Linked DNA regions of Alicycliphilus denitrificans K601. The protein of the gene in region 1 interacts with the protein of each later gene in a pairwise test. Links are inferred from orthologs where the notes say so. Each region holds a gene or a part of one and is shown on either strand. Other genes may lie near its edges. The genes, in order: nusG and rho.

Region 1 (14,414 bases):
AGAACAGGAAGATGGCAAGGTCTTCCCAGCCCGCGCCGTCCGGTCTGCGCTGCCCTTCGCCTTTCGGCGGCGGCAGCGATTCGCCCGCGATGCGCGCGCCGATCTGCCGCACGGCGGCATCGAGTCCGCCCGCGAAGTCGTTCTCGCGAAAGCGCGGCTTCATCGCGCCGTCGATGATGCGCGCGGCCGCGATGTCGGGGATCGCGCCTTCAAGCGCCTTGGCGACCTCGATGCGCATGCGCCGGTCGTCCTTGGCAACGATGACGAGCACGCCGTCGCCCACGTCGCGCCGGCCGATCTTCCAGGCATTGCCCACGCGGTTGGCGAAGGCGGCGATGTCCTCGGGCGCGGTGGTGGGCACCATCAGCACCACGACCTGCGAGCCGTGCTGCTGCTCGATGGCCGCGAGCTGCGCCTCCAGCGCCTGGCGCTCGCCCTCGGAGAGCGTGGCGGTCTGGTCGATCACGCGTGCCGTGAGCGCGGGCACGGTGCGCAGCGGCTGCGCCGTGGCGCCAGGAGCCCCGATAGCTACTAAAAATATAGCTATCAGCGCTTGCAGCACAAGCGCCAAAGGCATTTTTTACTTGGATGCCGGTGCGGCAGGGCTGGAGAAGTCCACCGTGGGCGGGGCGCTGATCTGCGCCTCGTTCTGCACGGTGAAGCTGGGCTTGGGCGCATAGCTGAACACCATGGCCGTGATGTTGGTGGGGAAGCTGCGCGCGAGCACGTTGTATTCCTGCACGGTTTGGATGTAGCGGTTGCGCGCCACGGTGATGCGGTTTTCCGTGCCCTCCAGGGTCACCCGCAGGTCGCGGAAGGCCTGGTTGGCCTGCAGCTGCGGGTAGCGCTCGGCCACCACCATCAGGCGCGAGAGCGCGCTGGACAGCTCGCCCTGCGCCTGCTGGAACTTGTTGAACGCCTCGGGGTTGTTGAGCAGCTCGGGCGTCACCTGGATGGACGTGGCCTTGGCGCGTGCCTCGATCACCTTGGTCAGCGTCTCCTGCTCGAACGCGGCCTCGCCCTTGACCGTGGCGACGATGTTGGGCACCAGGTCGGCGCGGCGCTGGTACTGGTTGAGCACCTCGCTCCACGCGGCCTTGGACTGCTCGTCCAGGCGCTGGAAGTCGTTGTAGCCGCAGCCCGACAAGGCCAGTGCCGCGGCAATGGTGGCGATGAGTCGTTTCATGGTGTGAGGTCCGTGCAACTGCGGGGATGGGCGGCGGCCAGTGAGCCAGGCGGCGCGCCGGATGCCGGCATTGTGCCGTGACAAGCCGATCCGTGGTGCGGACAATGGCGGTTTCATCGCATGCACGGCGCCTGGCTTATGACCCAATCCTCCATGCGCGCGGCCGTTCTGGCCGGCACGCCCGACGAACTCGAAATCATCTTCTACGATGCCCTGCGTGCCGGCGACCTCGATCGCGTGATGGCCTGCTGGGCCGACGAGGACGACATCGTCTGCATCCACCCCGGAGGCCTGCGCCTGATCGGGCTGGCGGCCATCCGCTCGGCATTCGCTGCCATGCTCAGGCACGGAGGGCTCGGCGTGCGGACGCAGCGGGTGGGGTGCGTGCAGACGCTGGCCAGCGCCGTGCACAGCGTGCTCGAACACGTGAGCGTCATGCTGCCCGACGGCCCGCGCGAGGCCGTGGTGTGCGCCACCAACGTCTACCACAAGACGCCGCGGGGCTGGTGCCTGGTCACGCACCATGCCAGCCCGGGTGTTGTGGGCGAGGGGGCCGCGCCGGCGGCCGCCGCGCATGTGCTGCATTAAGTGTGCGAATGCCCGCTGCCGCCGCGCAAGGCGCACAATCGCGCCATGGATGACATCGTCAGGCAGGCCATCGCCAAGTGGCCCCATGTACCCGACTGCTACGCCTGGTTGGGCCTGGATGCGCGCGGCCAGTGGTATCTGCGCGACGAGGGCACGCAGGCGCGAGGCGGCTTCCGCGCGGCGCGCGGTGTCCGGCTGGAGCATGCCAAGCTCATCGACTTCATCCACCGCAACTACGAGGCCGATGCGCGGGGCTGCTGGTTCTTCCAGAACGGCCCGCAGCGCGTCTACGTGGAGCTGGAGGCGGCGCCCCTCGTCTGGCGGGTGAACGCCGCGGGAGAGGCCGTGGCCCACACCGGCGCGCCCGCGGGCGGCGTGCAGGAATGCCTGGTGGACGAGGAAGGCCGCGTGTATCTGACGAGCCCCATGGGCTTGGGCCTGGTGCACAGCCTGGACGTGGACTGCGTGGCGCAGCAGATCGAGCAGGGGCGCTGGCAGCCCCGTGAGGTGCGCGCGGCCGACCTGCCGGCGGCCTGCGGCTTCGTGCCCAGCCCTGCCGCTCTGGCGCGCACCGGGGCCTGATACGGCTTTGCATTCGATCGCCTAACGTCGTTGGTTCGCCTCGCCGTGCTACAGCACTGTCTTCGGCTTCCCGCCTAGTTATCCGATTGAATGCAAACCCGTATGAAAATGCAAAAGCCGGTCATCGACCGGCTTTTTGACAGGCAGAGGGCCGTTTACTTGGCCGAGTTCACCAGGTACTCGACGGCGGCCTTGAAATCGGCGGCCGATGCGGTGGAGCCGCCCTTGGGCGGCATGGCGCCCTTGCCTTGCGTGGCGATCTTCAGCACCTCGTCGAAGCCGGCCGCCAGGCGCGGAGCCCAGGCCGCCTTGTCACCGAACTTGGGTGCGCCCGCGACGCCCGTGCCGTGGCAGGCGACGCAGGTGGATTCGTACACGGCCTTGCCGGCGGCCTGGCCGGCCCCGCCCGCGGGCGCGGCGGCGGCAGGGGCGGCAGCTGCTGCAGCGGGGGGCGCTTCCGCTGCCGCAGGGGCCGCCGCGGGAGCGGCATCCGCCGCGGCCGGGGCGGCCGGCTCGGCGAACTTCGCGCCCGCCGCATTCGCCATGTAGGCCACGCCGCGCGCGATCTCGGTGTCGTTGAAGTCGCCGCCGCCCTGCGGTGCCATGGCGCCCTTGCCCTTGAGCGCCGACTGCACCAAGGCCTCGAAGCCAGTCTTGATGCGCGGGCCCCAGGCCGCCGCGTCGGCCAGCTTGGGCGCGCCGGCGGCGCCGGTGGCGTGGCACGCCGCGCACTGGCCCTTGAATACCTCTTCACCCGAGCGCAGCGGGCGGTTGGCATCGCGCACCTGCACGCTGCCGACCTTCTGGAGGCGCTGCGCAATGGCCATTTCGGCGTTGTCCACGCCTGCATTGGGCTTGTTGCCAGAGGTCACGAAGACCACCAGGCCAATGATGATGAACACTGGCAGCACGAAGGCAAAGATGGCGGAAAGCAGGAACTGCTTCGGGCTTTTGATCATCCCGGAATGCGCTTCGTCGTGGGTGTCGCTCATGAGAACCTCTGCAATGTTGTTGTGCTGGCGGGTGGAAAGGAAAAGAATTTTCGATTATAGGAGCGGCCCTTGCACCCACCCGTTGGGGAAAACGGGTGGGTGCAAGGGCCGCGCCAGCCAACATTGCCATCAGGAGCGTGCAGGTCCTCCGCCGGTATCCGTCCAGCCGCCGCCCAGCACCTTGTACAGGGTGACCTGGTTCTGCAATTGCTGCAGGCGCGTCTGCACCAGGGCCTGCTCCGTCGCGTACAGCGAGCGCTGCGCGTCCAGCAGGTCCAGGTAGCTGGCCACGCCATTGCGATAGCGCAGGTCGGACAGGTCCAGGCGCTTGGCATCGGCCTGGGTCTGGGCGCGCTGGGCATCGATCTGCTGCTGCAGCGTGGCCTGTCCCGCCAATGCGTCGGACACCTCGCGGAACGCGGTCTGGATGGACTTCTCGTACTGCGCCACGGCGATTTCGCGGCCTGCGCGCGCGGACTCCAGGCCGGCCTGGTTGCGCCCGGCATCGAAGATCGGCAGGGCCAGCTGCGGCGCCAGCGAGAAGGCCCAGGAGCCGCTCTTGAACAGGCCCGAGAGCTCGTCGCTCACGCTGCCGAACTGCGCGGTGAGAGAGATGCGCGGGAAGAACGCCGCGCGCGCCGCGCCGATGTTGGCATTGGCGCCGATCAGCAGCTGCTCTGCCTGGCGTATGTCCGGACGGCGCTGCAGCAGGTCCGACGGCAGGCCCGCGGGCAGCGGCTGCATGAGGGCGGCATCGGCCAGGCGCATGGACGGCAGGCTGGCGCGTATGTCGTCAGGCAGCGGTTGGCCCAGCAGCAGGGCGAGGGCGTTTTCGTCGAGCAGGCGCTGGCGCTGCTGCTGGGCGTAGGTGGCGCGGGCGGCCTGCGCCAAGCTCTCGGCCTGGTGGCTGTCCAGTTCGGAGCTCACGCCATGCTCCAGGCGCAGGCGCGTGAGCTTGACGGACTCCTCGCGCGTCTCCAGCGTGCGGCGGGAGATGTCCAGCAGCTCCTCGTCGGCCATCAGCGTGAGCCAGCCCGATGCCACGGCCGCCACCAGGCTGATCTGCGCCGACTTGCGCGCCTCCTCGGTGGCCAGGAACTGGGCCAGGGCCTGCTCCTTGAGGGCCCCGATGCGGCCAAAGAAGTCGATCTCCCAGGCGGAGATGCCCAGGCCGGCCTGGAACTGGTTGGCGTATTGGCCGTTGACGATGCTGGGCTGGCGCGTGCCGCTGGCGATGGCATTCACCGTGGGGAACTGGCCCGCGCGCTGGATCTGGAACTGCGCGCGCGCCTGCTCGACGTTGAGCATGGCCACGCGCAGGTCGCGGTTGTTGCCCAGCGCGATGCCGATGAGCCGCTGCAGCCGCGGGTCGGTGAAGTAGTCCTTCCAGTCGATGTCGGCGGCGGCCCTGGCCGTGGCCGGCACGTCGTTGCCGGCCAGGGCGAAGGCCTCGGGCACCGGCGCCGCGGGGCGCTCGTACTTCGGTATGAAGCTGCAGCCGGCGAGCAGGGCCGCGATCACCAGGGGCGAGAGGGCACGCGCCGGGCGCGTGCGGGGCAGGGTGTGCTTGTGCATGTTTGTCGTACTCCGGTGTCCGGGTCAGGCCGCGCTGTCGCTGTGGTGCTGCATGGCGTGCTTGGCGTCATGTTCGCGCTGGCGCTGGCTGCCCTTGAAGAAGCTGCGCACCACCACGAAGAACACGGGCACGAAGATCACGGCTAGCAGCGTGCCCGTGATCATGCCCCCGATCACGCCTGTGCCGATGGCGCGCTGGCTCGCCGAACTGGCGCCCGAGGCAAGGAACAGCGGCAGCACGCCGAGCGTGAAGGCCAGCGAGGTCATCACGATGGGGCGGAAGCGCAGGTGCGCGGCCTCCAGCGCCGCCTGGATCACGCTCTTGCCCGAGGCCTGCAGGTCCTTGGCGAACTCGATGATCAGGATGGCATTCTTCGCCGACAGGCCGATGATGGTCACGAGGCCGATCTGGAAGTACACGTCGTTGGACATACCGCGCAGCAGCGTCGCGAGCAGCACGCCCAGCACGCCCAGCGGCACGACCAGCAGCACCGAGAACGGGATCGACCAGCTCTCGTAGAGCGCCGCCAGGCACAGGAACACCGCGAGCAGCGAGAACGCGTACAGCACCATGGCCTGCGAGCCCGCGAGCTTTTCCTCGCGCGACTGGCCCGTCCACTCGAAGCCGAAGCCCTCGGGCAGCTGGGCGGCCAGGCGCTCCATCTCGGCCATCGCGTCGCCCGTACTGAAGCCGGGCGCGGCGTCGCCGGCGATCTTCATCGACGGGTAGCCGTTGTAGCGCACGGTCTGCATGGCGCCGGTCAGCCAGCGCGTGGTGGCGAACGTCGACAGCGGCACCACCTGGCCCTTGTTGTTGAGCACGGGGATGTCGAGCACTTCCTCGGGCTGCATGCGGGCGCGGGCATCGGCCTGCACCACCACGCGCTGCAGGCGGCCCTGGTTCGGGAAGTCGTTGACGTAGGTCGAGCCGAGCGCCGTCGAGAGCGCGCTGCCGATGGCGTCGAACGACACGCCCAGGGCGCTGGCCTTGTCGCGGTCGATGTCGATCTGCATCTGTGGCGCATCCTCCATGCCGTCGGGGCGCACGCCGGCCAGCACCTTGCTCTGCGCGGCCATGCCGAGCAGCTGGTTGCGCGCGGCGACCAGCGCCGCGTGGCCCTTGGAGCCGCGGTCCTGCAGGCGGAAGGTGAAGCCCGTGGCGGTGCCCAGCTCGGGGATGGGTGGAGGGCTCAGCGCGAAGATGAACGCGTCGCGGTAGCCCATGAGCGCGCCCATGGCGCGGCCTGCGATGGCCGCGGCCGAATGCTCGGGGCCGGGGCGCTCGCTCCAGTCCTTGAGCGTCACGAAGGCCAGGCCCGCGTTCTGCCCCTGGCCCGAGAACGAGAAGCCCGCCACCGTGACGATGTTGTTCACCTCGGGCTGCTTCAGCGCGAAATTCTCTACCTGGGTCAGCGCCGCGCGCGTGCGCTCCAGCGACGCGCCCGCCGGCAGCTGGACGTTGGTGATCAGGTAGCCCTGGTCTTCGTTGGGCAGGAACGAGGTGGGCAGGCGCGTGTAGACGATGGCCACGGCGCCGATCAGCGCGGCGTAGATGACGGCCATGCGTCCGCCGCGGCGCACCAGTCTGGCCAGGCCCGACTCGTAGCGGTGCGTGGTGCTCTTGAACGCGCGGTTGAACCAGCCGAAGAAGCCCTTCTTCTCCATGTGGTGGCCGGCATCGACGGGTTTGAGCAGCGTGCCACACAGCGCCGGCGTGAGCGACAGCGCCAGGAAGGCCGAGAACGCGATCGACGTCGCCATGGTGGCGGCGAACTGGCGGTAGATGTTGCCCGTGGAGCCCGCGAAGAACGCGAGCGGCACGAACACCGATACCAGCACCACCGTCACGCCGACGATGGCGCCCGAGATCTGGTCCATGGCCTTGCGCGTGGCCTGCAGTGGCGGCAGGCCTTCCTCGCTCATGATGCGCTCGACGTTCTCGACCACCACGATGGCGTCATCCACCACGATGCCGATCACCAGCACCATGCCGAACATGGTCAGCACGTTGATCGAGAAGCCCATCGCCAAGAGTGCGCCGAAGGTGCCCAGCAGCGCCACGGGCACCACGATGGTGGGGATGATGGTGTAGCGGAAGTTCTGCAGGAACAGGAACATCACCAGGAACACCAGCACCACGGCTTCGAGCAGCGTGTGCACCACCTTCTCGATCGAGACCGAGATGAAGGTGGAGGTGTCGTACGGGATGGTGTACTTCACGCCCTGGGGGAAGTACTGCTGCAGCTCGGCCAGCCTGGCCTTCACGGCCTTGGCCGTGGCCAGCGCGTTGGCGGTGGGCGTGAGCTGCACGCCCATGCCCACGGCGGGCGAGCCGTTCAGGCGCGCGCTGGTGCTGTAGCTCTGCGCGCCCAGCTCCAAGGTCGCCACGTCCCTCAGGCGCACGGTGGAGCCGTCGGTGTTGGCGCGCAGCACGATGTTGCCGAACTGCTCGGTGGTGGAGAGCTGGCCCTGCACCACGATGGTGGCCGTCGTGGTCTGTCCCTGGGCACTCGGCAGGTCGCCGAGGTTGCCCGCGGACACCTGCACGTTCTGCGCGCGGATGGCGGCGTTCACCTGGTCGAGCGAGAGGTTGAAGCCCTTGAGCTTGGCAGGGTCGATCCACACGCGCATGGCGCGCTCGGAGCCGAACTGCGTGACCGAGCCCACGCCGGGCAGGCGCTGCAGTTCGGGCACGATGTTGCGCGCCGCATAGTCGTTGAGTGCGTCGATGCTCACATTCGGGGTTTCCGACGTGAGCATGGAGAACAGCAGGAAGTTGGAGCGCGACTTCTCCACGCGCACCCCCTGCTGCGTCACGGCCGCCGGCAGGCGCGGCGTGGCGCGCGAGAGGCGGTTCTGCACGTCCACCTGCGCGAGGTCGTCGTTAGTGCCGGGCTCGAAGCTCAGCACGATCGAGCCCGTGCCGTTGGCCTGGGCCGTGGCCTCCATGTAGGCCAGGCCCGTGGCGCCGTTCATCTCTCGCTCGATGACGGCGAGCACCGAGTCCTCGAGCGTCTGCGCCGTGGCGCCGGGATAGGCGACGGACACCTGGATCGTGGGCGGCGCCACCGCAGGGTACTGGGCGATGGGCAACTGGGTGATCGAGACCGCGCCCGCCACCATGATGAAGATTGCGACGACCCACGCGAAGATGGGGCGCTCGATGAAGAACTTGGCCATGTGCCGCGCTCCTGGTTCTTATTGCTTGGCCGGCGTTGCGGCGGGTTGGCTGGCGGCGGCCGATGCGGCCTGTGCGGGCGCCTTGGCGGCGCCGTTGGCCTGCCAGGGCACGGGCTGGACGACCATGGGGTCGCCGGGCTTGACGCGCGGCAATTTCTGAAAGCCGTCGACCATCACCTGCTCGCCGGCCTTCAGGCCGTCGAGCACCACCCAGTTGGTGCCCTGCGCGGGCCCGAGCTTGACCGGGCGCGGCGAGACCCTGCCGCCTTCGCCGACCACCATCACCGTGTCGGCAGCGCCCGTGCGCGTGACCGCCTGCTGCGGCAGCAGCACGCCGTTGTCCACCTGCGCCTGCTCCAGCCGCACGCGCACGTACAGGCCCGGCAGCAGCGAGCGGTCGGGGTTGGGCACCTCGGCGCGCAGCGTGACCTGGCCGCTGGTCGCATCCACCGTCAGGTCGGTGAACAGCAGGCGGCCCGGCTGCTTGTGCACGCTGCCGTCCTCCAGCACCACGCTCACGTTCGCGGCGTTGGCGCCGGCCTTCTTGTACTTGCCGCTGGCCATGGCCGCGCGCAGCTTGAGCGCTTCGGAAGCCGACTGCGTGAAGTTGATGTAGAGCGGGTCGATCTGCTGGATCACCGCCATCTCGGTCGGCGTGCCCTGGCCGACCAGCGCGCCCTCGGTCACCAGCGCGCGGCCGATGCGGCCGGAGATCGGCGCGGTCACGGTGGCGTAGCCCAGGTTGATGCGGGCCGTGGTCACGGCCGCCTTGGCGGCGGCCACGTTGGCCTCGGCCGTCTTCTGCGCGGCCACGGCATTGTCGTATTCCTGCTTGCTGATGGCGTTCACGGCCACCAGCGGGCGGTAGCGTTCGGCTAGCGCGCGGCTCTGGGCCAGGCTGGCCTCGGCCTGCGCCACGCTGGCCTGCGCCTGCGCCAGCGCGGCCTCGTAGGGCGCGCTGTCGATCAGGAACAGCTTCTGGCCCGCCTTCACGTCGCTGCCTTCGGCGAACAGGCGCTTTTGCAGGATGCCTGCGGCGCGTGCGCGCACCTCGGCGATGCGCGACGCCTCCAGCCTGCCAGGCAGCTCGGTGACGAGCCCGATGTCGCCCGGCTGTACTGTCACCACCCCCACTTGCGGCGCCGGCGGCGGGCCACCTGCACCGGCGGGGGCGGCGTCTTTCTTGCCGCAGGCCGCCAGCGCGAGGGCGGCGGCCAGGGCGATCGACAGGGCCGCCGCCGGGCGGCGCACGAAGCGGCGAACGGGACGGGCGTTCTTGTTGTTGTTCAGACGGGGCATGGAAGTCCTTTGGCTGGCGGGGTGCGTTGATGAGGTGCGGTGCCCGTGCAAGGCAAGCGCGGGATATTCGCACCATCGGATGGCAATTGCACGAAGGGGCGAATTATATATACATTCATGAATGTATAATCAAAAGCTAAGGCTCCGCCACCATCCGGTGGTGGCGCCCTTTTTTCGGAGGCCCACGATCCATGGCTCGACGCACCAAGGAAGACGCAGACGCCACGCGCAACGCACTGTTGGATGCGGCCGAACTCGTTTTCTATGAAAAGGGGGTGGCGCGCGCATCGCTGAGCGAGATCGCCCAGGCGGCCGGCGCCACGCGCGGTGCCATCTACTGGCACTTCAAGGACAAGGTGGATTTGTTCAACGCGATGATGGATCGCGCCACCCTGCCGCTCGAAGGCGTGTGCAACGCCGGCGAGGCCGCGTACGCCAAGGAGCCGCTCGTGCAGCTGCGCGGCATGGTGGAGCTGCTGCTGCGCAGCGTCGTGAGCGACGCTCACATGCGCCGCGTGTTCGAGATCGCCCTGTACCGCGTGGAATACGTGAGCGAACTCAGCGGCGTGCGCGAGCGCCACCTTGCTGCGCACGCACGCTTCCAGGCGCTGCTGGAACGCAATCTGTCGCTTGCGGCCGCTCAGGCATCGCTGGCGCTGCCGATGTCCGCGGCAATGGCGGCGGCCGGCCTGCATGCCCTGTTCAACGGCCTGCTGCAATCGTGGTTGCTGGGCGAAGCCAGCTTCGACCTGCCGGCCACGGGCCGTGCGGCCGTGGACGCTTATCTGCGTGGATTGGGCTTTCACGTGTGACCTGCGTGCGATAATTGCCAATCTTTCACGAACGCGGCTGTAGCTCAGTGGATAGAGTATTGGCCTCCGAAGCCAAGGGTCGTGGGTTCGATCCCCGCCAGCCGCGCCAGCAGTGCTCCTCTTTTTTTTGGAGGGGCTTCGGTGGTGCTACATAGGTTGTGGTGCCATGCCGTTTCTTTCGGGATGAGTGGACTGAGCGCTTCAGGTACGCAAAGTTTCCAACGCGGCAAAAAAGCTGCTATGATTGCAAGTTCTTTGGAGGGGTGCCCGAGTGGCTAAAGGGGGCAGACTGTAAATCTGTTGGCTTACGCCTACACTGGTTCGAATCCAGTCCCCTCCACCAAGATGTGAGTTGAAGGCGTTGGATCGCGATTGCGCAAGTCTCGATCTTGCGGGAGTAGTTCAATGGTAGAACCCTAGCCTTCCAAGCTAATGACGCGGGTTCGATTCCCGTCTCCCGCTCCACGTTTTGGTTGTTGGTTTTTTAGGGGGTTTACCTCCGAATGCCCATGTGGCTCAGTGGTAGAGCACTCCCTTGGTAAGGGAGAGGTCGCGGGTCCGATTCCCGCCATGGGCACCAAGATTCAATGGTGCATGTCCGTCCGGGGTGCATCAATATTTGTCGTGTTGGTGTAGCTTTTTCGGAGTCGAAAAAATGGCAAAAGGTAAATTCGAACGGACCAAGCCCCACGTGAACGTGGGCACGATCGGTCACGTGGACCATGGCAAGACGACGCTGACGGCGGCGATTGCGACGGTGCTGGCCAAGAAGTTCGGCGGCGAAGCCAAGGGCTACGACCAGATCGACAACGCGCCCGAAGAAAAGGCCCGCGGCATCACCATCAACACCTCGCACGTGGAATACGAAACGGCCAACCGCCACTACGCCCACGTGGACTGCCCCGGCCACGCCGACTACGTCAAGAACATGATCACGGGCGCCGCCCAGATGGACGGCGCCATCCTGGTGTGCTCGGCCGCCGACGGCCCGATGCCCCAGACGCGTGAACACATCCTGCTGGCGCGCCAGGTGGGCGTGCCCTACATCATCGTGTTCCTGAACAAGTGCGACATGGTGGACGACGAAGAACTGCTCGAACTCGTCGAAATGGAAGTGCGCGAACTGCTGGACAAATACGAATTCCCCGGCGACGACACCCCCATCATCCGCGGCTCGGCCAAGCTGGCCCTCGAAGGCGACCAATCGGACAAGGGCGAACCCGCCATCCTCAAGCTCGCCGAAGCCCTTGACACCTACATCCCCACGCCCGAGCGCGCGGTGGACGGCACCTTCCTCATGCCCGTGGAAGACGTGTTCTCCATCTCCGGCCGCGGCACCGTGGTGACCGGCCGCGTCGAGCGCGGCATCATCAAGGTCGGCGAAGAAATCGAAATCGTCGGCATCCGCGAAACGCAAAAGACCACCGTCACCGGCGTGGAAATGTTCCGCAAGCTGCTGGACCAGGGCCAGGCTGGCGACAACGTGGGCCTGCTGCTGCGCGGCACCAAGCGCGAAGATGTCGAGCGCGGCCAGGTACTGTGCAAGCCCGGCTCCATCAAGCCGCACACGCACTTCACCGCCGAAGTGTACGTGCTGAGCAAGGACGAAGGCGGCCGCCACACGCCCTTCTTCAACAACTACCGTCCGCAGTTCTACTTCCGCACGACCGACGTGACGGGCTCCATCGAACTGCCGGCCGACAAGGAAATGGTCATGCCCGGCGACAACGTGTCGATCACCGTCAAGCTGATCGCGCCGATCGCCATGGAAGAAGGCCTGCGCTTTGCCATCCGCGAAGGCGGCCGCACCGTGGGCGCGGGCGTTGTGGCAAAGATCATCGAGTGACAGGAAAAGCGAAGGGGTATAGCTCAATTGGCAGAGCGTCGGTCTCCAAAACCGAAGGTTGTAGGTTCGATTCCTACTGCCCCTGCCACCTGAATGTGGTGGTGAACGAGCCCGCCAGACCCTGGCGGGCTTCGGCGTCTTGTGAGGCGCTAGATCAAGAAGGTTAATGCTCATCTATGGCCACTTCCCAGGTTGAAACGGTCACTACCGGCGCGGACAAGGCAAAGCTGTTCGCTGCGGTGGCGATCGTGCTTGCTTCTGTCGCTGGTTTCTACGTGCTGGGAAAGCAGGGGCCCCTGATCCAGTGGGGGGCGTTGGTGCTCGGTCTGGTGCTGGCTGTCGTAATGTTCCTGACCTCGGAGCATGGCCGCCAGTTCATGGGCTTTTCCCGTGATGCGTGGCGCGAGGTCAAGAAGGTCGTCTGGCCTACGCGCAAGGAAACACTGCAAATGACGGGCTATGTGTTCGCATTCGTGGTGCTGATGGCGCTGTTCCTCTGGCTCACGGACAAGACCTTGGAATGGGTTCTGTACGATTTGGTCTTGGGTTGGAGAAAGTGATGGTGGATGCCGTGGAAACCAATGGCGCTCAGCCTCCTGTTGATGCATCGGTGAATCCCGACTTGCGTTGGTACATCGTGCACGCCTACTCCGGGATGGAGAAGGCGGTGGAGCGCAATATTCAGGAGCGCATCGTACGCTCCGGCATGCAGCACAAGTTTGGCCGCATCCTGGTCCCGACCGAGGAGGTCGTGGAGATGAAGAATGGCCAGCGCAAGACCACCGAGAGGCGCTTGTTCCCCGGCTATGTGTTCGTCGAAATGGTCATGGATGACGACACTTGGCATCTGGTGAAGCACACCAGCAAGGTCACTGGCTTCGTGGGTGGGGTGAAGAATCGCCCTGCGCCCATTTCCGAGGAGGAAGTGCAGAAGATCGTGAGCCAGATGCAGCAAGGCACCGACAAGCCGCGCCACAAGATCGAGTTCATGGTCGGTGAACTGGTGCGCGTCAAGGAGGGGCCCTTCACGGACTTCAATGGTTCGGTGGAAGAGGTCAACTACGAGAAGAACCGCCTGCGGGTCTCGGTGATGATTTTCGGTCGTTCCACTCCCGTGGAACTGGAGTTCGGTCAGGTGGAGAAAACGTGAGTTTCACCAGGATTTGATCGATTAAGTGAGTATTCGCGCTTTTCGACTCGGCGCGATAGGAAATAAAGAGTCGGTAACCCCGGGGAGCCTGGTTGTTCGACCAGGCGTCATCACCCGCAAGGAGCTATCAATGGCGAAGAAAATCGTCGGCTTCATCAAGCTGCAAGTGCCAGCTGGTAAGGCCAACCCATCCCCCCCGATCGGTCCCGCACTGGGTCAACGCGGCCTCAACATTATGGAATTCTGCAAGGCGTTCAACGCCCAGACCCAGGGTGTCGAGCCGGGCCTGCCGCTGCCTGTGGTGATCACGGCATTTGCGGACAAGAGCTTCACCTTCATCATCAAGACGCCTCCGGCGACCACCCTGATCAAGAAGGCCATCAAGCTGGAGAAGGGCTCGTCCAACGCGCTCTCCACCAAGGTCGGCAAGATCACGCGTGCCCAGCTGGAAGAGATCGCCAAGACCAAGCTGAAGGACATGAACGCTGCCAGCGTGGACGCCGCCGTGCGCACGCTGGCTGGCTCTGCCCGTTCCATGGGCGTGACGGTGGAGGGTCTGTAAATGGCTAAGCTGACCAAGAAGCAAAAGGCCCAGCAGGGCAAGGTCGACAGCACCAAGCTGTATCCCTTCGCCGAAGCCGTGGCGCTGGTGAAGGAGGCTGCGACGGCCAAGTTCGACGAGTCCATCGACGTGGCGGTGCAGTTGGGCGTGGATGCCAAGAAGTCCGACCAGGTGGTGCGCGGCGCCGTGGTGCTGCCCAACGGGACGGGCAAGACCACCCGCGTGGCCGTGTTCGCCCAGGGCGCCAAGGCCGAGGAGGCCAAGGCTGCCGGCGCCGATGTGGTGGGCATGGATGATCTGGCTGCACAGGTCAAGGCTGGCGACATGCCGTTTGACGTGGTCATCGCAGCACCCGACGCCATGCGTGTGGTGGGTACGCTGGGTCAGATCCTGGGCCCGCGTGGCCTGATGCCGAATCCGAAAGTCGGCACGGTGACGCCCGACGTGGCCACCGCCGTGAAGAACGCAAAGGCGGGCCAGGTGCAATTCCGCGTCGACAAGGCCGGCATCGTGCACACGACCATCGGTCGCCGCTCGTTTGCCGACGACAAGCTGCAGGGCAACCTGGCTGCCTTGATTGAAGCGCTGAACAAGGCCAAGCCTGCCACCAGCAAGGGTGTCTACCTGCGCAAGGTTGCGGTG
Region 2 (14,313 bases), 2.4 Mb from region 1 along the record:
CACGGCCTCGGCGGCCATCAGGCCGGCCGGGCCGGCGCCGACGATGGCGACATCGCAGTGCGGCGCGCGGGGGGAAGGATCGGAGGAATCGGCCGGAACGGAAGACATGCGCCGATCATCCCAGATCGTCCGGGCCTTCCGCCGGAAAGCCCCAGTTGCTTTTCATTTGATAGCTGCCAGCGATTACCCAGACTGGCCTGCAGGCCAATTTCACTTCAAATTCAGCAAATCGCTCCATTTCCAGGACGATCTGGTGAAAAACAGGCTATTTATTTCCGATTGGCGCGCCCATACCATTCAATCATGCGCCGGCACAGGGCCGGCGCGCCACGCAAGCCTGGAGAGACCATGAGCATCCCCCTCAAGCAAGTCCTGTCCACCCGCAGTGCGCCCGACCGCCACTGGGTGGGCGACGGTTTTCCGGTCCACGGCATGTTCGGCTACGACGGCGAGGGCGTGGCCGAGCGCAGCCCCTTCCTGCTGCTGGACTACGCGGCGCCCACCCGGTTCGGCCCCAACACCGGCTACCGGCGCGGCGTGGGCCAGCACCCGCACCGCGGCTTCGAGACCGTGACCATCGTCTACGACGGCGAAGTGGAGCATCGCGACTCCACCGGCGCCGGCGGCGTCATCGGCAAGGGCGACGTGCAGTGGATGACCGCGGGCGGCGGCATCCTCCACGAGGAATTCCATTCGCAGGCCTACAGCCGCAGTGGCGGCCCGTTCGAGATGGTGCAGCTGTGGGTCAACCTGCCCGCCAAGGACAAGATGACGCCAGCGCACTACCAGGGCATCACGGACGCGCAGATCCCGTCCGTCGCCCTGCCCGGCGATGCGGGCAGCGTGCGCGTGATCGCCGGCGCGTTCGGGGGGGCGCAGGGCCCGGCACGGACCTACTCGCCCCTGAACGTATGGGACGTGCGCCTGGCCGCCGGCAACTTGGCCGACCTGCGCCAGCCCGAGGGCTGGAGCACGCTGGTCGTGGTGCTGGACGGCACGGTGGCGGTCAATGGCGCCACCGCGCTGCACGCCGCCGAGATGGCCACGCTGTCGAACGCCGGCACGGGCGTGACCATCGAGGCCCGGGACGATGCCAAGCTGCTCGTGCTGGCCGGCGAGCCCATCGCCGAACCGGTGGTCGGCTACGGCCCGTTCGTGATGAACAGCCGGCAGGAGATCGTCCAGGCGGTCAACGACTTCAACAGCGGGCGCTTCGGCAGCATGGGCCGATAGCGGGCGGGGGCGCGGCGCTGCTCCCACCCCCTCTTGCCGGCGCAAGGCGCCGTGCTGTGAAATACCCCATCGAACGGAGACCCCCATGACCGACACCTTCACCCGCATCCCCGCCCGCACCGCCGAGATCGGCGGCGGCGTGCCGGTGGCGCGTATGCTGCCCTCGCGGCACAGGCGCACCATCGGCGCCTGGTGCTTCCTCGACCACGCCGGGCCGGCCCGCTTCGCGGCGGGACAGGGCCTGCGCGTAGGCCCGCACCCCCACACCGGGCTGCAGACCTTCACCTGGATGCTGGAGGGCGAGGTGCTGCACCGCGACAGCCTGGGCAACGAGCAGGTCATACGCGCCGACCAGGTCAACCTGATGACCGCCGGCCGCGGCATCGCGCACACCGAGGAGTCGGTGGCCGGCGAGACGCGGCTGCACACGGCGCAGCTGTGGATCGCGCTGCCCGCGCGCGTGGCCGACATGGCGCCGCGCTTCGACCATTACCCCGACCTGCCGCGCTGGAACGAGGGCGGCGCCGAGGCCGTGCTGCTGGCCGGCGCGTTCATGGGCCGGCAATCGCCCGTGCTGGTGCACACGCCGCTGGTGGGCGTGGACTGGCATGCGCCGCGGGACGCGGCGCTCACGCTGGCGCTCGACCCCGCGTTCGAATACGGCCTGGTGCCGCTCACCGGCTCCGCCTCCGCGCAGGGGCAGGCCCTGGCGGCCGACGAGCTGCTGTACCTGCCGCCCGGCGCCGATACGCTGCGCCTGGAGCTGCCCGCCGGCACGCGCGCGCTGCTCATCGGCGGCGCCCCATTCGGCGAGGACATCACCATCTGGTGGAACTTCGTCGGCCACGGCAAGCCCTACATCACGCAGGCACAGCGCGACTGGCAGGCGCACAGCGAACGCTTCGGCGAAGTGCGCGGCTTCGACGGCCCGCGCATCGAAGCGCCGCCCGTGCCCTGGGCGCCATAGGACGAATCAGCCCTCCTCCAGCCCCAGTTCCACCAGGCGCCCGTCCCCGCTCAGGAACGCGGCGCCTACCGCTTCGCCGGGCACCTGCGCCCGCACGGCCTCGCGGTAGCGCTGGAGCTGGGCGACGAGATCGCCCTGGCGCTCGGGCTGCGCGGCGCTCTTGTAGTCCAGCACCCACCAGCGCGCGCCGCCGCGCCGCTCGCGCAGGCAGACCAGGCGATCCAGACGCAGGCCCTGACCCTGGTGGGTGAGCGGAGCCTCGTTCACGGCCAGCTCCAGCTGCGCCTCGTCCCAGGCCCAGGCGCCCGCGCCGTTGAGGATGGCCTGGGCCATGCGGGCGGCGGCCCGGGCGGCGGGCAGCGGCAGGGCGAATTCGCGCGCAAGCTGCGCCAGGCGCTCCTGGCCCCAGCCCCGGGCGCGGGCCTCGGCCAGCGGCAGGCCGGCCACGCCGACCTGCTCCAGCAGCGCGTGCATGGCCTGGCCCTGGCGGGATGCCAGGCTGTCCTGCGCCGGCTGCCGTGGCGCAGCCACGGGCAGGCCGGGCGCCGCGGGCAGGCGCGGCAGCTCCAGCAGGGTGAAGGCGCCGTCGCCCGCATCCTGCGCGCCCATGGCGCCGGCCTGCGGGTCCGCGTCCTGCTGCATGAGCGGCGCCAGGCGCGCCCACCAGCTGCCGGGGTTGGCGCTGCCCGATTGCACGCAGGACAGCGCCAGGCACCGCTTGGCGCGCGTGACGGCGACGTACAGGGTGTTCAGCGCCTCGCGCTGGCGCTCGGCCCGTTCCGCCGCCATGGCGCCCTCGGCGCTGGGCGGCGGGCTCGATTCGCTGGCCAGGAAGATGAAGCGCCGGGGCAGCGGCTCCTCGCCAGGCCAGTCGACGAGCACGGCCATGGTCTCGGCGCTCTTGGGGCGCGCGTCGGTGTCCAGCAGCAGCACGCTGTGGGCTTCGAGCCCCTTGGCGCCGTGCACGGTGAGCAGGCGCACGGCCTGGGCGTCGGCGCGCGCGGGCGCCGCGATGCCGCCCTTCCTGAGCGCACGCACGAAGGCGTAGGGCGTGAGGTAGCGCCCGCCGTCCTGCTGCAGCGCGGCGCCCAGCAGCGCGCGCAGGTTGGCCAGCACGCCGGCACGCTGCGGCGCGGGCGCGCTGGCGGCAAAGCGCGCGAGCACGTCGCCATGCGCGTAGATGGCCTGCAGCGCGTCGTGCGGGGGGAGGCTGTCCACCCACTCCTTGTATAGAGACAAATTGGCCGCTATCGCCCTGCAGTCAAGCGCCAGCAGCTCTTGTTTTTGCAGCAGATCGAACCAGCTCAGGTGCACGTGCCGTTCCTGGCGGCGCAGCAGGGCCAGTTCGGTGAGCAGCGCGTCGTCGGCGCCGAACAGCGGCGACTTGAGCACGCGCGCCAGCGACAGGTCGTGCGCGGGCGAGACCAGCGCGTCCAGCAGCGCGACGAGGTCCTGCACTTCGGGAGCCTGGGCCAGGTCGGCCTTCTCGGGCTGCACGCAGGGGATGTGCAGGGCGCGCAGCGCCTCTTCCATGCGCGCCAGGCGTTCGCGCTGTCGCGCCAGCACCATGATCTCGCTGGCGGGCAGGCCGGCGGCCAGCTGCGCCGCCACCCATTGCGCGGCCTGGGCGCTCTCGGCCATGCGCAGGGTTTCCTCGGCCTCGTGGCGCGGCTCGTTCAGGCTGTCGCGCCAGGCGAGCGGGTCGGCCGCGCCGCCCCCCCCGACCCGCGCGTCCGTCCGGGCGATAGGCGGCAGGCGCAGCAGCCGGCCCGCGTCCTGCGATTCGGTCGTGTGCGCGCGAAAGCCTTCGTATTCCTGCTGCGCCTGCGCGGCCTGCATGGCAGCGTTGACCACGCCGATCACGCCCTGCGCATTGCGCCGGGTGTGGTCGCAGGCCAGCAGGTCGCCGCCGAGCGCCTCGCGCACGAAGGCCTGCGCGGCCTTGAACACCTGGGGCTCTGCGCGGCGAAAGCGGTAGATGCTCTGCTTGGGGTCGCCCACGATGAACACGCTGGGCGGGTGCTGCCCCCCGCCCGCGCCCGCATAGCCCGCCAGCCAGGCGTGCAGCGCCTGCCACTGCAGCGGGTTGGTGTCCTGGAACTCGTCCACGAGCAGGTGGCGCACGCGCGCGTCCAGCCGCTCCTGCACCCAGCCGGAGAGCACGGGGTCGGACAGCAGCGTGAGCGCGGTGCGCTCCACGTCGTTCATGTCCACCCAGCCATGCTCGCGCTTGACGGCCCCGAAGCATTCGATCAGGCGGCGCGACAGGCGCGCCATGCGCTGCTGGTGCAGCCATGCGGCGTGCTGGCGGCAGGCGTCGCGCAGCGTCTGCGCCTCGTCCTGCGCGACGGTGACGGCCTGGGGGCACGATTTGCCGAAGGCGCGCGGCGTGCCCTCGCCGTCCTTGGTGAACAGCGCGGCCAGCACGCCTTGCCAGTCGCCGGCCTGCAGGGCCGCCATCAGCTCCTCTCCCTTGGCCGCGAAGCTCGGCGCGAGGGGCATGAGCGCGCGCGCCGCGTCTTCGAGCATGGCCCGCCCGGCGGCGCGGCGCAGCAGCCAGTCGCCCGGGTGCTCCACGCCGGCCAGGCGTTCATAGACCTCGCCGAACGGCGGCACCGACGTATCGACGATGCCCGCCTCGTCCGACAGCAGGAACTCCACGCGCTTGTCCAGCGCCGCCTCCAGCGCCTTGTGCGTCTGCGAGCGGCCATGCACGGCGACGATGGCCTCGTAGTCGGCGCGCAGCGCGTCGTCGCCGGCCACGGCCTCCAGGAATGGCCGCCAAACCTCGGCCTTGGCCTGCGCGTCGTCTTCGAGCAGCTCGTAGTGCGTGGGCAGGCCCCGCTCCTGCAGCAGCGCCAGCGGGGCCGTGGAAAGCAGCGCGGCAAACCAGCTGTGGAAGGTGCGGATCTGCAGCGGGCGGCCGCTGGCCAACAGCTGCTGGTACAAATTTCGTAGCTGCTCGCGCTTTCCCCGCGCGGCTTCGAGGCCGATTCCGCGTGCAATCAACTCCTTTTCGAGATCCTCGGGCGCGGCGTGGGCGAACTGCTCCAGCCATTCCTGCAGGCGCTGGCGCATCTCGCCGGCGGCCTTCTTGGTGAAGGTGATGGCCAGGATCTCGTGCGGCGCGCTGCCGTCGAGCAGCGCGCGCAGCATGCGCGAGACCAGCATCCAGGTCTTGCCCGCGCCGGCGCAGGCCTCCACCGCCACGCTGCGCGCGGGATCGCAGGCGATGGCGTAGAAGGCTTCGCGCGAGACCGGCCGGCCGTTGTGTTCGTAGGCAGCTCTATTCATTCCAGAAATCCTTGCGGCACAGGCCGCGCGCGGCGCACCAGTCGCACACGCTGCCCTCGCCCAGCGCGGGCAGGCCCGCGCCCTGCGCGATGCGGTCGAAGTCGTCGCGTATGCCGGCCAGCAGCGCGTCGCGCAGCTGCTCCACGTCGGGCGCCTCGAAGGTCCTGGTCTCGCCGCGCTCGCCCACGTTCACGTAGGCGGCGCGCAGGGGGCCGCGCCCTTCGGGCATGAGGGCGGCGTAGAAGGCGAGCTGGGTGTCTTCGGTGCCCGCCTGCACGCGCGCCCTGGTGGTCTGGCTGCCTTCGGTCTTGTAGTCGATGACCAAGGTGCCGGCGCGGCCTTCTGCGTCTTTGGCCTCGTCGATGCGGTCGAGCTTGCCCACCAGCTCCAGGCTGCCTCCTTTCAGCGCCAGGTGCCGCTGTGCCTCGACCTCGGCCCGGGCGAATCGCGCGCCTGCGGCCTCGTGCTCGTCCAGCCAGCGCAGGTAGCCGTCGCACAGCTGCGGCCAGCCGCTCGCATAGGGCAGAAAGTCGCTGCCGGCCAGGCCCAGCTGCTCGCGCGCCTGGCTGGCCGCGGCGTCCAGGCGCGCGCTGCGCTCGGCCGCGTCCCGCGTGGGCGCGTCGCGCAGGCCTTCGTGGAAACGCTGCAGCACCGCGTGCAGCCAGGTGCCGAAGTCGCGCTTGTCCAGCTCGGCCTCCAGCTCGTCCTGCTCCTGCAGGCCGAGCTGGCGCAGCGCATAGAAGCGATAGGGGCAGTGACGCAGGTCGGCATAAGCTGATGCCGACAGCTGCGCCACGGGCAGGCGCGCGCCCACGGGCCAGGGGCGCGGCGTGGCGCCGGGCGCAACGGCGCGCGGCAGGCGGGTGTCCTGCGGCGCCTGCGCATGCAGGGCGGGCGGCAGCGCCAGCACCAGGGGGCTGGCCAGCAGCGGCTCGCCGCCCTCGCTGGCGCGCCACAGCACGTCTACCCAGGGAATCTGCAGGGCGTCGGCCCAGGCGGCGCGCTGGGCGGCCTCCAGCGCCTCGCGCGTGGGCAGGCCCAGGGCCTGGCGCTGGGCCTGGGTCCATGGCCCGGGAGGCTCTGGGGCGGCCTGCAGGCGCTTTTCGTCGCAGCCGGCCAGCACCAGCGCGGCGAAGGGGCGGGCCAGCAGCTGCGGCAGGGGCAGCACCACGAGGTCGGCGGCCGCGTCCTGCTCCCAGTCGGGCTTGAAGCGGGTGGCTTCGAGCACCTGGTCGGCCCAGTGGCCGAAGTCGCCCGGCGAGAGCCTGCGCCCCGCCCCTTCGGCATCCGCCAGGCTGCCCTCCAGGCCCTCGGCCAGGTGCAGTTCCAGCAGCACGCGCTCGCCCGCGTCGTCCTGCTGCAATGCATCCCACTGGCCGCTGGCCTGCAAAAGCTGGCGCAGGCCGCGCAGCCACTCGGCCAGGGGGCGCGCGGCGCGCATCGGCGCGCGCAGGGCTTCAACCTGCGCGATGGTGGCGGCAATGGCGGGCCGGCCCTGGGCGCGGCCCGGGGCGCCGCTCCAACGGCGCACGGCGTTGCGGCGCAGCCATTGCTCCAGGGCGCGCAGGGCCGGTTCCTCGATCACGGGCACGGCCTTGAGCCAGTCGAGTACCGCATCGCTACCCGCGTCCCAGGCGCAGGCGCGCAGCGCCGCCATAACCTGGGCGGCGGCGCGGGTGGTGGACAGGGTCCAGCCGTTCTCGTCCCTGGCCGCGAGCCCCGCGCCCTGTAGCAGCGCGGTGATGCGCCGCACCAGCGCGCGGTCGGTGCCGGCCAGGGCCACGGGCACGCGGCCGGCCTGCACGTGGGCAATGGCGCAGGCGGCGGCGCGCTGGGCCTCGTCCTCGGCGTCCAGCGCGCGGCGCAGGCGGATCCGCCCCTGGCCCGTGGGCGCCTGCCACAGCGGCAGGGCCAGGGCACTGTCGCCCCAGGCCGCGCACAAGGCCTGGGCCAGCGCGTCGGGCTGAAAGCCCTGCAGCAGCACCAGCGCATCCACGGCGGTGCGCACGCCGGGCTCGAACAGCACGTCGGTCGCATGGCGCGAGGCGGCCACCCATTCCAGCGCCACGCGCGCCACGGCGGCCTCGTAGCGCAGGGCGCTGCCCTCGCCCGCCAGGCCCAGCACGCCGCGCTGGCGCTCAAGCCACTCGGCGCGCCTCCCCGGCGCCACGGCGGCGGCCACGGGGGCGAGCTGGCCGGCCGCCTCCAGCAGCGGGGCGAGCAGCATCTCGCGCTGCGCGGCGAGGCCCGCGCGCTCCAGCAGCGCGGCGCCGGTGAAGCGGTCGCGCGCCACGTCGTGCGCGAAGTCCAGGCCCTGGGGCACGAAGCCCGCCAGCTGCCGCGCCCAGTTGCGCGTGGTCTCGAAGCGCGGCGCGAAGCCGTCGCCCTGCCAGCGCGTCCACTGGCGCTGCGCCTCGGCCATGAGCTGGGCATAGGGCACGAGCACCACGGCGCGCGCCGGGTGCACGCCGCGGCAACGGACGTGCTCCTGCACTGCCTGCAGGGCGCTGCGCCACATGGGCGCGGCGGCGCGGGCATCGCTTTTCGCTATGACTGTCATAGCGTCTGGCGGGCCGGGCATACCGTCGGATGGGGGATTGGTTTCTGTCACAATGATTCGAATTTAACCTCTGTCCCACCCGCCAAATCCAAGGAACACCCCATGGCAAGCGACCTCATCAAGCAACTGTCTGACGCCAGCTTCGAAGCCGACGTGCTCAAGTCCTCCACGCCCGTGCTGGTGGACTACTGGGCCGAGTGGTGCGGCCCCTGCAAGATGATCGCCCCCATCCTCGACGAAGTGGCCAGCGCCTACCAGGGCAAGCTGCAGGTGGCCAAGATGAACGTGGACGACAACCGCGAGATCCCGGCCAAGTTCGGCATCCGCGGCATTCCCACGCTGATGCTGTTCAAGGACGGCCAGCTGGCCGCCACCAAGGTCGGCGCCATGAGCAAGGCGCAGCTCACCGCCTTCATCGACCAGCAACTGGGCTGAAGGCCCCGCGCGCCGGCCGGCCCAGCGCGAGGCCGGCAGCGCGCATCCCGAGGGCGCGCGGGAATTTTCCTGTCATAATTCGCGCCGATCCCCCACGGTCAGCACACATCTTCAGCGGCCGGCTCCAGATCACAGGCTCGCCAGGGCACTCTACAAGTCCCGCCCGGCATGCAGCCACCTCCTCTCCAGTCACAAGAAATACCTACTCCGCCGCAGGAGTCATTTCATGCACCTTAATGAACTCAAGGCACTGCACGTGTCTGAAGTCCTCAAGCAGGCCGAAGCGCTTGAGATCGAAAACGGCGGCCGCATGCGCAAGCAGGAGCTCATGTTCGCCATCATCAAGAAGCGCGCCAAGGCCGGCGAGCAGGTGTTTGCCGACGGCGTGCTCGAGATCCTGCCCGATGGATTCGGCTTCCTGCGCAGTCCCGATTCCAGCTACACCGCCAGCACCGACGACATCTACATCAGCCCCAGCCAGGTGCGGCGCTTCAACCTGCACACCGGCGACATGATCGAGGGCGAGGTGCGCACGCCCAAGGACGGCGAGCGCTACTTCGCGCTGACCAAGCTCGACTCCGTCAACGGCGGCCCGCCCGAGCAGAACAAGCACAAGGTGATGTTCGAGAACCTCACGCCGCTGTTCCCCAAGGAGCAGATGCGGCTGGAGCGCGACATCAAGAGCGACGAGAACATCACCGGCCGCATCATCGACATCATCGCCCCCATCGGCCGCGGCCAGCGCGCGCTCATCGTCGCGCCCCCAAAGAGCGGCAAGACGATGATGATGCAGCACATCGCCCACGCCATCACGGCCAACCACCCCGACGTGCACCTCATGGTGCTGCTCGTGGACGAGCGCCCCGAGGAAGTGACCGAGATGCAGCGCTCGGTCAAGGGCGAGATCATCGCCTCCACCTTCGACGAGCCCGCCGCGCGCCACGTGCACGTGGCCGAGATGGTGATCGAGCGCGCCAAGCGCCTCGTGGAGCTGAAGAAGGACGTGGTGATCCTGCTCGACTCCATCACCCGCCTGGCGCGCGCCTACAACAACGTCGTGCCCTCGTCGGGCAAGGTGCTCTCGGGCGGCGTGGACTCCAACGCGCTGCAGCGCCCCAAACGCTTCTTCGGCGCGGCGCGCAAGGTCGAGGAAGGTGGAAGCCTGACCATCATCGCCACGGCCCTGGTCGATACCGGCAGCCGCATGGACGAGGTGATCTTCGAAGAGTTCAAGGGCACGGGCAACTGCGAAATCCATCTGAGCCGGCGCCTGTACGAGAAGCGCGTGTTCCCCGCCATCGAGCTCAACAAGAGCGGCACGCGCCGCGAGGAACTGCTGCTCGCGCCCGAGATCCTGCAGAAGACCCGCATCCTGCGCCAGTTCATGTACAACATGGACGAGATCGAGGCGATGGAGCTCATGATCAAGAACATGAAGGCCACCAAGACCAACGTGGACTTCTTCGACATGATGCGCCGGGGCGGCTGAGCCCGGCCTATGCCATAATCAAGAGCTTTTTGCGGAAAGTACGTCAGGCTGGCTGGCGCGGCTCCCGCTGACTTGAAAGAGAAATCATGAAAGAAGGCATTCACCCCAACTACCGCGAAGTGCTGTTCGTGGACCTGTCCAACGGCTTCAAGTTCGTGACCCGCTCGTGCGTGAACACGAAAGAAACCGATACCTTCGAAGGCAAGGAATACCCGCTGTTCAAGCTGGATACCTCGTCCGAATCCCACCCCTTCTACACCGGCACGCAAAAATCCGTGGACAACATGGGCGGCCGCGTGGAACGCTTCCGCAACCGCTTCGGCAAGACCGCAGCGAAGTAAGCAACGCAGCCCCCGCCCACCGGCGCGTGGGCCCGTTGCAGCACGCCCCAAGGCAGCCCGGCTTCACCGCGCTGCCTTTTTTCTTGGCGGGTATGCTGCCCCGCCCGTCCCGTCCAACCACAACGCCGCGCAGCCCGAGTGATCCATCCCACGCCCGCCATCGTTGCCCAGAGTGCCGTGCGGCCCCTGCCCCGCTGGGCTCTGCTGCTGCTGTGCCTGGCCTATGCCATACCCGGCTTCGTCGGGCGCGCGCCCTGGCGCTATGCCGACGTGGCCTCGTTCGGCTACATGCACGAGCTGGCCCTGGGCCGCACGGACTGGATGAACCCCTTGCTGGCCGGCATGCCGCCCGATGGGGATGGCCTGCTGCCCTACTGGCTGGGCGCATGGGCCATCGACGCGCTGCAAGGGTGGCTGTCGCCCGCGATGGCGGCCCGGCTGCCGTTCATCGCGCTACTGCTCCTGACCCTGTCCGCCACTTGGTACGGCGTGTACTACCTGGCGCGCGGCCCCGGCGCTCAGCCCGTGGCCTTTGCCTTCGGCGGCGAGGCCAAGCCCGCCGACTACGCCCGCGCCATCGCCGATGCCGGCCTCCTGGCCCTCATCGCGAGCCTGGGGCTGGCCCAGCTGTCGCACGAAACCACCGGCTACCTGACCCAGTTGTGCGGCACGGCGCTGCTGTTCGCCGCCGGCGCCGCCATGCCCTGGCGCATGGCATGGCCGGTGGCCGCCGCCGTGGCCGGCCTGCTGGGCCTGGTGCTCAGCGGCGCGCCGACGCTGTCCGTGCTGCTGGGGCTGGGCTGCGCCTGGCTGGTGTGGTGCGGCAAGGAGGCGCCCATGCCCAGGCGCGGCGCCGCGTCGGCGGTGCTGCTGGCATCGACGCTGGGTGCCGCCCTGCTGGCCTGGCAGCTGGGCCTGTGGGCCTGGCGCATCGAGGGCTTCGACGACGGCAAGGAGTGGTGGTACAGCCTGCTGCGCCTGTTCATCTGGTTCAGCTGGCCGGCCTGGCCGCTGGCCCTATGGACGCTGTGGCGCTGGCGCCATCTGATCGCCAGCCGGCAATGGCACCGCCACCTGCTGCTGCCGCTGTGGTTTGTGCTGGTGGCCGTGGGCGCCACGCTGACCACGCGGCCCTCTGACCGCGCGCTGCTGCTGGGCCTGCCGGCGCTGGCGACGCTGGCGGCCTTTGCCCTGCCCACGCTGCGCCGCAGCATCTCGGCGCTGATCGACTGGTTCACGCTGCTGTTCTTCAGTGCGTCGGCCATCGCCATCTGGGTCATCTGGCTGTCGGTGCAGACCGGCGTGCCCGCCAAGCCCGCGGCCAACGTGGCCAGGCTGGCGCCGGGCTACGAGCCCGCGTTCTCGGCCCTGGCCTTCGGCGTGGCCCTGGCGGCCACGGCCGCCTGGTGCGCGCTGGTGGCCTGGCGCACGGCGCGCAACCGCCCGGCCATCTGGAAGAGCCTGGTGCTGCCCGCCAGCGGCGCCACGCTGGGCTGGCTGCTGATGATGACGCTGTGGCTGCCGCTACTGAACTATGGCCGCAGCATGGAGGCGCAGGTGGCGGGCGTGGCCGCCGCCATCACCGACAGGCAGGGCTGCGTGGCCAGCTATGGTCTGAACCGTGCCCAGATCGCGGCCCTCGTGTACCACGGCCAGTTGCGCGTGGAGCCGGTCTCCGAGTTGCCGCTGTGCAACTGGGCCGTGGCCGACGCAGCCATGGGCCCGGCCGTGGCGACGCTGCTGCCGCCCGCTGAGTGGCACGCGGTGGCCAGCATCGGCCGCCCCACGGACCGCAACGACAGGATACTGGTGCTGCACCGCGTGGAGCGCTGATGTCCGAGCTGTCCATCATCTCGCGCCACGCGTTCACCGTGCTGGCCGGGCAGCTGGCCGTGATGGCCTTCGGCGTGACCGACACCATCGTCGCCGGCCGGCATGCGCAGGAGTCGCTGGCCGCGCTGTCCATAGGCTCGGCCGTGTTCATCAGCGTGTACGTGGCGCTGATGGGCGTGCTGCAGGCGCTGCTGCCCGTCTGGGCCGAGCAGCGCGGCGCGGGCGCGCAGGGCGCCATAGGCGCGAGCGTGCGCCAGTCGCTGTACCTGTGGGCCGTGGCCTGCGTGCTGGGCATGGCGGTGCTGCTCTCGCCCGGCCCCATCCTGCAATGGACCGAGGTGCCGCCGCAGCTGCGCGCCGAGGTGCGCGCCTACCTCGCGATCCTGGCCTTCGGCCTGCCGCCGGCGCTGCTGTTTCGCATCTACAGCACGCTAAACCAGGCCCTGGGCCACCCGCAGCTCGTGACCTGGCTGCAGGTGGGGTCGCTGGCGCTCAAGGTGCCGCTGTCGATCTGGTTCACCTTCGGCGGCGCGGGGCTCGCCCCCCAGGGCGCGGCGGGCTGCGCCTGGGCCACGCTGGCGGTGAACTACGGCCTGCTGCTGGTGGGCTGGAAGATGCTGCGCGGCCACCCCATGTACGCGCCGCTCGCGCTGTGGCACCCCATGGAGCGGCCCGACGGGGCGCAGCTGGGGCGCTTCATGCGCCTGGGGCTTCCAGCCGGGCTGTCGATCCTGGTGGAGGTCACCTCGTTCACGCTCATGGCGCTGTTCATCGCGCGCCAGGGCGCGCTGGCCTCGGCCGCGCACCAGATCGCATCCAACCTGGCCGCCGTGCTCTACATGGTGCCGCTGTCACTGGCCATCGCCACCAGCGCGCGCGTGAGCTACTGGCGCGGGGCCGGCGACGAGCAGCGCGCCGGCGCGACGGCCTTGAAGGGTTTTTGGCTTTCAGCGCTCATGGGGTGCGCCCTTGCAGCTACGCTTTCAATAGCACGACAACCCATCGCCAGCCTGTATTCAACCAACGCCGAGGTGGTGGCGCTGGCCACTTCGCTGCTGCTGTGGGTGGCGGCCTACCACGTGGCCGATGCGCTGCAGACGCTGTGCATCTTCGTGCTGCGCAGCTACCGCATCACCCTCGCGCCGCTGCTGGTCTACGGCGTGCTGCTGTGGGGCGTGGGCCTGTATGGCGGCTACCGGCTGGCCTACCACGGCCTGGCCGGCTGGGGGCCGCTGCACTCCCCCGCCCCGTTCTGGGCCGCCAGCGCCGCGGCCCTGGGCGTGACGGCGCTAGTCTTCAGCGCGCTGCTGCTGGGCGTGCTCAGCCTGCAGCGGCACCACTCCGCGCAGCGGGACTGACGCCGGCCTGCGCACGCACGCGCGCCGCCGGAAAGCGCACGCCGAACACCGAGCCCTGCCCCAGCACGCTGGAGATCTCCAGCGCGGCTCCATGGCGCTGCACCACGTGCTTGACGATGGCCAGGCCCAGGCCCGTGCCGCCCGTGTCGCGCGAGCGGCTGCGGTCCACGCGGTAGAAGCGCTCGGTGATGCGCGGCAGGTGCTCGGGCGCCAGGCCCGGGCCCGTGTCGCGCACCGTGAAGCGCGCGCCGCCGTCGGCCAGCGGCTCCCACGCCACGGTGATGCTGCCGCCCGCGGGCGTGTAGCGCACGGCGTTGTTGACCAGATTGGCCAGGGCACTTTGCAGTTCCGCGGCGATGCCCGCCACCTGGCCTGCCGCCTGCGCCTGCCCGGGGGTGGGAAAGACGAACCTGTGCTGCTGCGCCGGCGTGCGCGCGAGCGTGGCCGAGAGAGCGCGCGCCTCGTCCTCGCAGTGGCGCAGCAGTGCGCAGACCGGCACCCACTCGGCCATGCCCGGCGGGGGGCTGCCCTCCAGGCGCGACAGCGTCAGCAGATCCTGCACCAGGTGCTGCATGCGCGCGGCCTGCTGCGCCATCAGGCCCAGGTAGCGCGCGCGCTCGTCCTCCTGCAGCGGCAGGGTCTGCAGGGTCTCGACGAAGCCGACCAGCACCGTGAGCGGCGTGCGGATCTCGTGCGAGACGTTGGCCACGAAGTCGCGCCGCATGGCCTCGGCCTGCTCCAGCGCGGTGACGTCGCGCGATAGCATGAGGCGGCGCCCGTCGCCATAGGGGTGCAGTTGCACC

What was found.
Region 2: the proteins of nusG (region 1) and rho interact in binary tests that used the Escherichia coli proteins (3 or more experiments, as listed by UniProt). The link is inferred for Alicycliphilus denitrificans K601 from one-to-one orthologs.

What each region holds. Positions count from the first base shown.
Region 1 is NC_015422.1:410,045-424,458, forward strand. What follows is about bases 11,421-14,414. They hold nusG (transcription termination/antitermination protein NusG), read left to right. Parts: upstream 11,421-12,619; coding sequence 12,620-13,210; downstream 13,211-14,414. Other genes in these bases: tuf (elongation factor Tu), read left to right, coding at 11,421-12,060; secE (preprotein translocase subunit SecE), read left to right, coding at 12,237-12,620; rplK (50S ribosomal protein L11), read left to right, coding at 13,341-13,772; rplA (50S ribosomal protein L1), read left to right, coding at 13,773-14,414. In the rest of the region: ALIDE2_RS01945 (TPM domain-containing protein), read right to left, coding at 1-577; ALIDE2_RS01950 (LemA family protein), read right to left, coding at 581-1,186; ALIDE2_RS01955 (YybH family protein), read left to right, coding at 1,325-1,774; ALIDE2_RS01960 (DUF2946 family protein), read left to right, coding at 1,820-2,356; ALIDE2_RS01965 (c-type cytochrome), read right to left, coding at 2,512-3,348; ALIDE2_RS01970 (efflux transporter outer membrane subunit), read right to left, coding at 3,478-4,923; ALIDE2_RS01975 (efflux RND transporter permease subunit), read right to left, coding at 4,948-8,103; ALIDE2_RS01980 (efflux RND transporter periplasmic adaptor subunit), read right to left, coding at 8,122-9,402; ALIDE2_RS01985 (TetR family transcriptional regulator), read left to right, coding at 9,594-10,214; more of tuf, read left to right, coding at 10,870-11,420. UniProt on the Escherichia coli protein: Part of the processive rRNA transcription and antitermination complex (rrnTAC). The complex forms an RNA-chaperone ring around the RNA exit tunnel of RNA polymerase (RNAP).
Region 2 is NC_015422.1:2,773,537-2,787,849, forward strand. What follows is about bases 7,954-10,846. They hold rho (transcription termination factor Rho), read left to right. Parts: upstream 7,954-8,715; coding sequence 8,716-9,978; downstream 9,979-10,846. Other genes in these bases: ALIDE2_RS13235 (PD-(D/E)XK nuclease family protein), read right to left, coding at 7,954-8,054; trxA (thioredoxin TrxA), read left to right, coding at 8,157-8,489; ALIDE2_RS13250 (type B 50S ribosomal protein L31), read left to right, coding at 10,065-10,319; ALIDE2_RS13255 (hypothetical protein), read left to right, coding at 10,458-10,846. Outside these bases: ALIDE2_RS13215 (TIGR03862 family flavoprotein), read right to left, coding at 1-108; ALIDE2_RS13220 (pirin family protein), read left to right, coding at 349-1,233; ALIDE2_RS13225 (pirin family protein), read left to right, coding at 1,319-2,200; ALIDE2_RS13230 (UvrD-helicase domain-containing protein), read right to left, coding at 2,207-5,494; more of ALIDE2_RS13235, read right to left, coding at 5,487-7,953; more of ALIDE2_RS13255, read left to right, coding at 10,847-12,152; ALIDE2_RS13260 (MATE family efflux transporter), read left to right, coding at 12,152-13,510; phosphate regulon sensor histidine kinase PhoR, read right to left, coding at 13,473-14,313. UniProt on the Escherichia coli protein: Facilitates transcription termination by a mechanism that involves Rho binding to the nascent RNA, activation of Rho's RNA-dependent ATPase activity, and release of the mRNA from the DNA template.